DNA from 3 places in the Micromonospora sp. CPCC 206171 genome. Region 1 is predicted to be linked to each of the others. Evidence: riboswitches for the same ligand, from Rfam matches in the RefSeq annotation. Region 1 holds a riboswitch; each other region holds the start of a gene.

Region 1 (3,294 bases):
CGCCGCCACCGGCACCGCGGCCCGGCGCGGGTCGCGCAGGTCGCCGGCGACGAACTCGCGTTTGAGTTCCAGCCCGGCGACGAAGAAGAAGACCGCCAGCAGCCCGTCGGCGGCCCAGGTGGCGAGGGTGAGATCGAGGTGCAGCGACGCCGGGCCGACGGTGAGGTCCCGCAGCGCCCGGTAGCCGTCCGCCCAGGGTGAGTTCGACCAGAGCAGCGCGAGCAGCGCCCCGACGAGCAGGAGCGCCCCGCCCACGGTCTCCTTGCGGAGGATGGCGGAGATGCGGCTGGTCTCGCCCCAGGAGCGGCGGGCGAACAGGCTGGTACGGCGCCGGGGGGCGTCGGTCACGGGGTCTCCTCGTCGGCAGGGGTCGCGTCATCCACCGCCGACCAGACTTCCCGGCACACCAGGGCCAACCCTATCCCCGCCCCCGGCCGACGGCCCGACGACCCGGCGACGCGGACGCGCCGGCGGGCCGGTCCACGCGCGCCGGGTACCCCGCCGGCAGCGGCCCGAACCACGACGGCGCCGTGGACGCGGCGACGCCCGGCCGGTCGTCCGGCCGGGCGTCGTCACGGTGCCCAGGTGCTGGGGTCAGAGGCTGAGCTTCTGACCGGGGAAGATCAGCCCCGGGTCGGCGCCGACCACGCGCCTGTTGCGCTCGTACAGCGCCTGCCAGCCACCGGCCAGGTCCCGGGCGTCGGCGATCTGCGACAGGGTGTCGCCCGACCGCACCACGTACACGTCGCCGGTCGCGGCCGGCGCGCTGCGCCGCTGGCTGCGGGTGCTGTGCTGCTCCCGCGAGGACCGCTCGGTGGAGGCGGCCTTCGACGAGTTCCGCGAACTCGAGCGCCGCTCCGACTTCTGCGACTTCTGCGACTTCTCGCTGGTGGTGGCGTAGCTCTTGGTGGAGCCGCCCTTGCGGCCGCAGGTCGGCCAGGCGCCGATGCCCTGACCGTCGAGCACCTTCTCGGCGATGGCGATCTGCTCGCCCCGGCTGGCCAGGTCGGCGCGGGAGGCGTACTTCTTGCCGCCGTAGCCGGCCCAGGTGCTCTGCGAGAACTGCAGGCCGCCGTAGTAGCCGTTGCCGGTGTTGATGTGCCAGTTTCCGCCGGACTCGCACTGGGCGATGGCGTCCCAGTTGACGCTGGCGGCGCTCGCCGGCGACGCCGGCGCCAGGACGGCGGCGACCCCGGTGACCGCACCGACGGCGAGCGTGCCGACGGCGATGCGGCGCGAGCTGACCCGTCGGTGACGGGCGGTGTATTCAGTTGCCATGTGGATTCCTCCACGCCGACGAGGTGAGCTGTCGGGTTCGGGCCGAGGAGCCCGGCCGCCGTGGGCGGCTTCACCCCGAGGTGACGTGCACCGAGGAACGTGTGGGTCCCCCGCTCCATGCCCGCTGACAAAGGTCCCACCGGCCGGCGGCATGGATTAGGCGTTACCGGCCGTGGTGTCCGCGATCGCGAACACGAACGACGTTAGGAACTGTTTCGGGCGATTGCCCACTTCTTGTGAAGTTCTTCACCCGGCTGAGCGACGGGCCCTCGTCTGCAGTTGCAGACGGTCCCCCGGTTTGGACAATGTGCGGGCTCTGCGCGGCGGACGCCCTGTCCGGGGCAAGCCGGAGCTGTTCCGGGTACGCACAATGGACGCCTCAGCGGCGGCTCAGCGCGGGGGCGGCCGACGACAGCCATACGGGCGATCAGCCCCGACAACCGGGTGTCGGCGTAGGACACCTGTTCGACATCCTGCGATAATTCGGCGTGGCCCTCACACCCGAGCAGGCTCGCCTGCACCTTCCCCGCTTTCTCGCGCTGGTCGAGAAGACTGCGACCTGCTGGTACCTACCCGGGCGCGCACGTGAGAACGGCTACGGCACCCGCGTGGTCACGACACATTCGTCGTCGGCAGGTCACGTAGTAACGGCGAGTGCCGCGAATGTGCGAGAGCCTACGCGCGGCAGAAATACGGTTACCAGGGGACGGCAGCCGATCTGAAGAGGCGATGTCGCAACGGGCACGTACGGACGGCTGAGAACACCAGAACGGCCAACCGAACCCGGGACGGTAGGCAACGAACTGAGCGATTGTGTCTCGACTGCCGCCGCGAGGCGGTGTCGCGGTACGAGGCGAAGCGCCGACAGCCGACTCCGAGGAAGGATCAGCAGGGCCTTGGGCCGGACGGCGGCTAGAAGGACCGGACCGTGCCCCCACCGTGACGGCCAGCCACGACAGCGGTGAGGAGACGGGCCAACAGCCTCGGCAAAGCTGCGGACGAACTCCACCGCCGACGAAGTGGTCGGTCCGCGTACCGTGGCGGCCCTGCGCGGCGGTCACGCCGATGCCGGTGGTGACTGGCGGCCGGCCGACGACGCACGCCCGGAGGCAGACGGGGCACGCGGACGCTGCGGCGTGGCGGCACCGGTGGGGACGGGGCCTTCGTCCCGCGCTTCGACGGTCCCGGCCCGGTGGGCGAGCACCGGGCCGGGACCGTCGTCGCGTCAGAGGGTGCGGGCCAGCCGGTCGGCGAGGACCCGGGCGAACCGGGCCGGGTCGGCCAGGTCGCCGCCCTCGGCGAGCAGCGCCATGCCGTACAGCAGCTCGGCGGTCTCGGTGAGGGCGGCGGAGTCGCCGCCCTGCTCGTGCGCCACGCGCAGGCCGGTGACCAGCGGGTGGGTCGGGTTGAGTTCGAGGATGCGCTTGACCTTCGGCACCTCCTGCCCCATCGCGCGGTACATCTTCTCCAGCGTGGGCGTGATGTCGTGCGCGTCGCCGACGACGCAGGCCGGCGAGGTGGTCAGGCGGGAGGAGAGCCGCACCTCCTTGACGCTGTCGGCCAGCGCGCCGCCGAGGAAGGCGAGCAGGGCGGCGTACTCCTTGGTCTGCCGCTCCCGTTCCGTTTCGGCCTCCTGGCGTTCCTGCTCGGTGTCCAGGTCCACCTCGCCCTTGGCGATCGAGCGCAGCGGTCGGCCGTCGAACTGCGCGACCCGCTCCACCCACACCTCGTCGACCGGGTCGGTGAGCAGCAGCACCTCGTAGCCCTTGGCGCGGAAGGCCTCCATGTGCGGCGAGTTCTCCAACATGGCCCGGGTCTCGCCGGTGGCGTAGTAGATCTCCTCCTGGCCGTCCTTCATCCGCTCGACGTACTCGCGCAGGGTGGTGGGCTCGGTGGCGTCGTGGGTGGAGGCGACCGAGACGATGTCGAGGATCGCCTGCTGGTTGTCCGGGTCCTCCAGCAGCCCCTCCTTGACCACCCGGCCGAACTCCGACCAGAAGGTCCGGTACCGGTCGG
Region 2 (3,294 bases), on a different contig from region 1:
CCCAGTTCGGTGACGATCATCAAGGACTCGGCCGGCCGGTACTTCGCCTCGTTCGTCGTCCAGGCTGCCGACGAGCCGCTGCCGCCGGCCGACGCCGAGGTGGGCATCGACCTGGGTCTGACCCACTTCGCGGTCCTGTCCGACGGCACGAAGGTCGCGGCGCCACGATTCCTGCGCCGAGCCGCTCGCAGGCTGCGCCGGTTGCAGCAGGCGCTGTCGCGTAAGCAGCGGGGCAGCAACAACCGCAAGAAGGCCGTCGTCACGGTGGCGAAGGCGCACGCCCGGGTGGCTGACACCCGGCGAGACTGGCAGCACAAGCTCTCGACCCAGATCATCCGCGACAACCAAGCGGTGTACGTCGAGGACCTGTGCGTTAGCGGCCTTGCCCGGACCCGCCTGGCGAAGTCGGTGCACGACGCCGGCTGGGCCGGCTTCACCGCGATGCTGCAGTACAAGGCCGCCCGGTACGGGCGCACCTTCGCAAAGATCGACCGGTTCGCGCCCACGTCGCAGACGTGCTCGGAGTGCGGCCGGCCCGACGGACCCAAGCCGCTCAACGTCCGGTCGTGGACCTGCCCCTGCGGTGCGGTCCACGACCGGGACGTCAACGCGGCCATCAACGTGCTCGCGGCGGGACGCGCCGAGAGCCTAAACGCCTGTGGAGCGCAGGTAAGACCGGCACCCGTGCCGGCACCGCGCCGAGAAGCAGGAATCCGCCCGCGCGCTGCGCGCTGTTCCACGCGCAGCGCGGAGGGAATCCCCGTCCTTTAGGGCGGGGAGAACGTCAAAGCATCGACATGTGCACGTGGTCGGTGTGGTTCGACGGTCCGCTGTACGACTTCCACCCGGTGGCCGGGAACCAGATCTGCCGGTTCCAGATCACGTAGTAGATGCCGAGCCGGTCGGCGTTGCGGATCAGGAACGCGGCGAGGTTGTTGCCGTACATCCGGGTGTCGTTGTTGTGCCAGGGCGCGAAGCCGCTCCGCTGCAACGACCAGTCGCAGGCCTTGCCCTTCGGGTGCTCCCACGGCCCACCGGGCCGGTAGCAGCCCGCGAACCGGTTGAAGCCGGCCCGCCGGACCTCCTTGTACGCGTGCAGGGTGCGCGGCGTGATGGTGCCGGAGGTCGTCGGGTCGTCCTCGGTGCGCGACTCGGGACGCCAGCCGCCGTCCGCGGTTCGGCCGGGGCCGATCCGGGCGACCGGCGAGGTCGCGTCGACCAGGCCGCCGGTGAAGCCCCGGCCGCCGACCAGCTGGAGGGCCTTCTCGGCCTCCCGGCTCTCCCGGGCCATGTCGTTGGTGAGCTTCTGCTGCTCGCGCACCTCGGCGTCCAGCGCCAGCTTGGCCTGCTCCGCGCGGTTCTTGGCGGCGGTGACCTTGGCCAGCTTCTGCGCGTTGACCATGTTCAGCTCGTCCAGGGCGGCGGCGCGCCGGACGAACGAGTCGGGGGCGTCGCTCTCCAACAGCATCGCCACCGCGCCGATCCGGCCGGTCCGGTACGACTGCGCCGCGAGCTGCGAGACCGTCGGCTGCAACGCCGCCAGCTCGTCCTGCGCGCGCCGCACCTCCAGCCCGAGCTGCTGCTGGCGCTTCTTGGACTTCTCCAGCTGCGTCTTGGCCTTGGAATACTCGCGGTTGCGCAGCTCGATGACGTCGGTGAGCAGCTTGGGCTCGTCGTCCTCCTCGTGCCCGGAGGGGGTGGGGGTCGAGGGCGCGGCGATCGCGGCTGTCGGACCGCCGAGGATGGCCAGAGCGGCGAACACGGCCACCACCGGAGTCAACCAGCGGCGCAGGGGTGCCGTCACAGTGTTCCCTTCCGTCGACCGCCGACCGGGTTAGCTGACGGGTTCGGGACGGAAGTGGCCCCTACCGCTCGCGCGGATTCACCCCATGTACCTGGTTCCCCGGTTCGCCTCGCGGCGATTGGGCGGCGGCACCGCAGGCGCCGCTGCGCGCCTTCGGCGGTGACCGGCAGCGAGGTTACCCGAGAGTCGTACCGGGGATCTACGTCCAGAACCCGACTAAAAGCGTTATTTCGTCGTAGCGATGCGTGACGAGTGACGCGTTCGTCAGGTTCCGCGTCGGCGTCGGTCACGCTGCGGAGTCTCACCATGCGGTGTCCGTGCTCCTTTCCGGGTCGGGCCACCGTGCGGGGGCCGGGGTGGACGGTCGGCCGGGACGCGACGCGCTCAGCGCCTCGAGCGCCGTGTCCCGGTCGGCGGAGGGGCGGGGCGTGGGTGCCGGCCCGTTGTCCCGGGCGGGCTCGTCGGCCGGGCCACGACCGGCGGTGGCGACCAGCGCGGCCAGCGCGGTGGTCAGCGGTACGGCGGCGACCAGGCCGAGCGTCGCCACCGCGCTGCGGACGATCTCCTGGGCCAGGAACTCGCTGGTGAGGATCTGGCTCACCGGCCGGCTGTCGGCGGTGAGCAGGAGCAGCAGCGGCAGCGACGCGCCCGCGTACGCGAGCACGATGGTGTTCACCGTGGAGGCGATGTGCGCCCGGCCGACCCGGGTGGCGGCCCGGTAGAGCTGCGTCCGGGACAGTCCGGGGTTGGCGTGCGCCAGCTCGGTGACGGTGGCGGCCTGGGTGACGGTGACGTCGTCGAGCACGCCGAGCGAGCCGATGATGATGCCGGCCAGCAGCAGCCCGTGCAGGTCGACGTCGCGCTGGTACATCGACAGCGTGGTGGCCTCCTCGCTGCCGAACCCGGTCAGGTGGGCGGCAGCGGTGGCCAGGCTGCCGAGGAGTCCGGTCAGCACCAGGCTGCCGAGCGTGCCGAGGACCGCCACCGAGGTCTGCGCGGTGATCCCGTGGGTCAGGTACAGCACCACGAACATGATCAGCGCCGAGCCGGTGATCGCGATCAGCAGCGGCGAGCCGCCCGCCGCGATGCCGGGTACGACGAAGGCCAGCAGGATGGCGAAGCTGGCGCCGAGCCCGGCCAGCGCGGCCAGCCCGCGCAGCCGGCCGAACGCCACGATCGCCGCCGCGAAGAGCGCCACCAGCCACACCAGGGGCTTGCCGCGTTGGTGTTCGGCGATCTGGTAGCTGGTGGCGGTGGGGTCGGCCGGGTCGGCGAGCTGGACCAGCACCACCTCGTCGCCGACCGCCACGGTGGGCGCGCCCGGGCCGGCGGGCACCGGCGTCTCCACCTGCTGGCCGCTGTCCGGGCCCTGCTCGACCCGGACCGTCACGGTCCCGCACGGGCCCTCGGCCGCGCCGGGCGGCGCCTCCGGCGTCGGCGGGCAGGGTTCGGTCACCACCCGGGTCACCGTGCCGTGGTGGCGCGCCGGC
Region 3 (3,294 bases), on a different contig from region 1:
GCCGGCGCCGCTGTTCGGGTACGCGTTCCGCCAGGCCCGCGCCGCGCACCTGGGCCTGGCCAGCCGGCTCGGCGCGGTGCTGGACCGGAAGGCCGACGGCGGACCGGTCCCGAACTGACGCTCCGTCCACTCAGCGGCCGGCGGGCGTCGCCGCCGTCCGGCGCGGCGGTGGGACGGCTCGGCGGTTGCGGCCCCACGGCTTCCAGGTGGAGATGACGGTCATGGTGACCAGCAGGCCGGTGGAGACCGCCGGGGCGACCACCACGTCGAGGCGCTGGTGTGCGGTCGCGTCCGGTCCGGCGGCGGCGCGCAGGTTCGGCGTCAGCGCGAACAGCACCAGGCCGATCATCACCGTGGTGAGCACCAGCTTGACCACCACCCAGCGCCAGCGCAGCAGGCCCCAGGGGGTCAGCAGGGCGCTGGTCACGCCGATCACCCAGACCAGCACGCTCAGCGGCGCGAAGAGCCAGGTCGCCACCAGCGCCGCCGCCGGGTAGACCACCCCCGGGTCGGCGCCGCGCAGCCCGGCGATGCCGAGGGTGAGCAGCACGAGGTCCGCGCCGAGCCAGCCCAGTGCGGTCACCAGGTGCAGGGTGAGCAGGGTCTTGCGGCCGTCGGGGGAGAGTCGGGTCATGCCTCGATGCTCGCCCGGCCGTCGCGCCGCGTCGTGGGCCGGTCGACGACATCCCGGGTACGTCGGCGCGCGTACGGCGGGGCCCGTCCGCGTCGGACGGGCCCCGCCGCCGGTCGGTCAGTAGACCGACAGGTGCACGTGGTTGGTGTGGTCGCTGGACGGGTCCCCGCCGGCCCCGCTGTACGACTTCCACCCGCTGCTGGGCAGCCAGATCTGCCGATACCAGATCACGTAGAGCACGGCGAGCCGGTCGGCGTTGCGGATGAAGTACGCGGCCAGGTTGTTGCCGTACGTCCGGTCACCGCCGGTCGCGTCGCCGCCGAAGCCGCTCTTCTGCGCCGCGAAGTCGCAGGCCCGGCCCTTGGGGTGCTCGCCGGAGCCGCTGGGGCGGTAGCAGGAGACGTACCGGGTGAAGCCGGCCGCCTGGGCCTGCCGCAGCGCGTTGAGCATGCGCGGGGTGATGCAGCCGTTGGCCGGGGTGGGATCGTTGACGCTGCAGGATTCCGACGGCCAGGAGCCGTCGGGGTTGCGCGGCGCCGCCTTGGCGTTGGCGGTGGAGGTACCCGGGTTGGAGCCGCCGCCGGCGCTGGCGGCGGGCTTGTCGGCCGCGGCCACCGCCAGGGCCCGCTCGGCCTGCTGCTTGCGCTTGGCCATCACCGCGACCTGCTTGCGCTGCTCGACGAGCTCCTGGTCGAGCGCGGCCCGGGTGCGGGTGGCGTCGTCACGGGTCCGGATCAGGTTGCGCAGCTCCCGGTCCTCGTGGGAAGCGACCGTCTCCAGCGCCGCCGCCCGGTCCAGGAAGCCTTCGGGGCTGGAGCTGTTGAGCAGCGCCGACACCGGCCCGAGCCGCCCGGTCCGGTACGCCACGCCGGCGATCTCGCCGACCTTGCCCTGCCGGACGGTCAGCTCCGACTCCATCGTCTTGAGCTGGTTGTTGAGTTCCTGCTGCCGCTTGGTGGAGCGTTCCAGCGCGGCCTTGGCGTCGATCCAGCCCTTGCTGGCCGCGTCGAGCTGGGCCCGCAGCGCCGGGGTGCCGCCCTCGGGGTCGCCGGGGGCGGCGGCGAGCCGGGTGGCGGGGGGAGCGGCGGTCGCCGGGACGGGCGCGGACGACACGCCGAGGGCGAGTGCCGCGACGACCGCGGCCGCCAGCCGTGCGGTGGTACGTCGTACGTGCATGAACATGTCCTTCCGTCAGCCGCCGACCGGGTTAGCTGACGGGTTCGGGACGGAAGATCCCTACCGCTGACGCGGATGCACCCCACGAACATGGTTCCCCGGCTCGCCCTGGCAGGCGATTAGGCGGCGGCCACCGCCGGCACCGGAGGGTGCCGCCTGGCGGAGGCCGGGACCGAGCCTACCGGTACGGGTGTGACACCCGCCCGTTTCGTGACTGAGGGTACTGGAGTGAATCGCGGTGTAGGTGACATAACTGGACAATAGGTGTCCGATTTCGTCACCACTCGACCTGCCCGCAGGCGCCGGGGGCGGCCCCCGGCTCGATCTGGAGGGTGGCGTGCTCGATGTGGAAGTCCTCGTGCAGGGCGGTGCGGGCGGCGGCGAGCACCGTGCCGACCTCGGCGCCGGGGACCATGGTGAGGTGGGCGGAGGCGACCTCCATGCCGGAGGTGAGCGTCCAGACGTGCAGGTCGTGCACCTCGGCGACGCCGGGGACGGCGGTCAGCCGGTCGTGCACGGCGGTCACCTGGAGATGCTCCGGGGCGGCCTGGACCAGGATGCGCACCGCCGCGCGGCCGAGCCGCCAGGTGCGGGGGAGGATGAACAGGCCGATCGCGACCGCCACGGCCGGGTCGGCCCACCACCAGCCGGTGCCGGCGATGAGCAGCGCGGCCCCGATCACGCCCAGTGAGCCGAGCAGGTCGCCGAGCACCTCCAGGTACGCTCCGCGCAGGTTGATGCTCTCCTGCGCCCCCGCGCGCAGCAGCGCGAACGCGACGAGGTTGGCCAGCAGGCCGAGCACCGCCACCGCCAGCATCGGCCCGGTGCGCACCTCCGGCGGATCGCCGAACCGGCGGACCGCCTCGATCAGCACGTAGATCGCCACCCCGCTGAGCAGGACGGCGTTGGCGAGCGCGGCCAGCACCTCCAGCCGGTAGAGCCCGAAGGTGCGCTGCGGGTCCCGGTCGCCGTGCCGGATGGCGGTGATGGCGGCCAGCGCCATGCCGATGCCGAGCACGTCGGTGAACATGTGCCCGGCGTCGGAGAGCAGGGCCAGCGAGCCGGTGCCGAACGCGGCGACGGCCTCGACCACCATCAGCGCGGCGAGCAGCGCGGAGGCCGCCCAGAGCCGCCCCCGGTGGCGGTGCGCCGCGTTCGCGACCGACCCGTGGTGGTCATGACCTGCGCCCACGCCCACACCCTCCGTCGCCCCGACGACTCGAACCCAACCTATGCTCACATAGCTATGTATGCAACCAACCCCCATACCCACCCTGCGCGAGCCGCACTTTCAGAGAAAGCGTGGCTGTTCCGCGCGCGGAGGCCCCTCTTTCTCTGAAAGTGCGGGCTCGGGGGGTTAGGGGGTGGGGTCGATGGTGGTGAGGCGCTGGGTGGCGCGGGAGAGGGCGACGTAGAGGGTGCGCACGCCCGAGCCGGGATCGGCGCGGATCTCGCGCGGGGAGATGAGCACGACGCCGTCGTAC

The links. A riboswitch is a leader RNA that binds a small molecule or an ion and turns the genes downstream of it on or off. The one in region 1 is predicted to bind cyclic di-AMP.
Region 2: linked by a shared signal. The riboswitch ahead of V6U89_RS19035 (coiled-coil domain-containing protein) and the one ahead of V6U89_RS15915 (transglycosylase family protein) in region 1 are both predicted to bind cyclic di-AMP.
Region 3: linked by a shared signal. The riboswitch ahead of V6U89_RS09375 (coiled-coil domain-containing protein) and the one ahead of V6U89_RS15915 (transglycosylase family protein) in region 1 are both predicted to bind cyclic di-AMP.

What each region holds. Positions count from the first base shown of each region.
Region 1 is NZ_JBAKHT010000012.1:57,628-60,921, forward strand. It holds gene nhaA (Na+/H+ antiporter NhaA) at 1-348, opposite strand, end outside; gene V6U89_RS15915 (transglycosylase family protein) at 595-1,278, opposite strand; cyclic di-AMP (ydaO/yuaA leader) riboswitch at 1,277-1,451, opposite strand; gene htpG (molecular chaperone HtpG) at 2,504-3,294, opposite strand, start outside.
Region 2 is NZ_JBAKHT010000016.1:69,712-73,005, reverse strand. It holds gene V6U89_RS19040 (RNA-guided endonuclease InsQ/TnpB family protein) at 1-771, shown strand, start outside; gene V6U89_RS19035 (coiled-coil domain-containing protein) at 785-1,804, opposite strand; cyclic di-AMP (ydaO/yuaA leader) riboswitch at 1,809-1,939, opposite strand; gene V6U89_RS19030 (YibE/F family protein) at 2,106-3,294, opposite strand, start outside.
Region 3 is NZ_JBAKHT010000005.1:200,406-203,699, forward strand. It holds gene V6U89_RS09365 (SRPBCC family protein) at 1-118, shown strand, start outside; gene V6U89_RS09370 (hypothetical protein) at 131-634, opposite strand; gene V6U89_RS09375 (coiled-coil domain-containing protein) at 752-1,810, opposite strand; cyclic di-AMP (ydaO/yuaA leader) riboswitch at 1,815-1,946, opposite strand; gene V6U89_RS09380 (cation diffusion facilitator family transporter) at 2,088-3,002, opposite strand; gene V6U89_RS09385 (HelD family protein) at 3,168-3,294, opposite strand, start outside.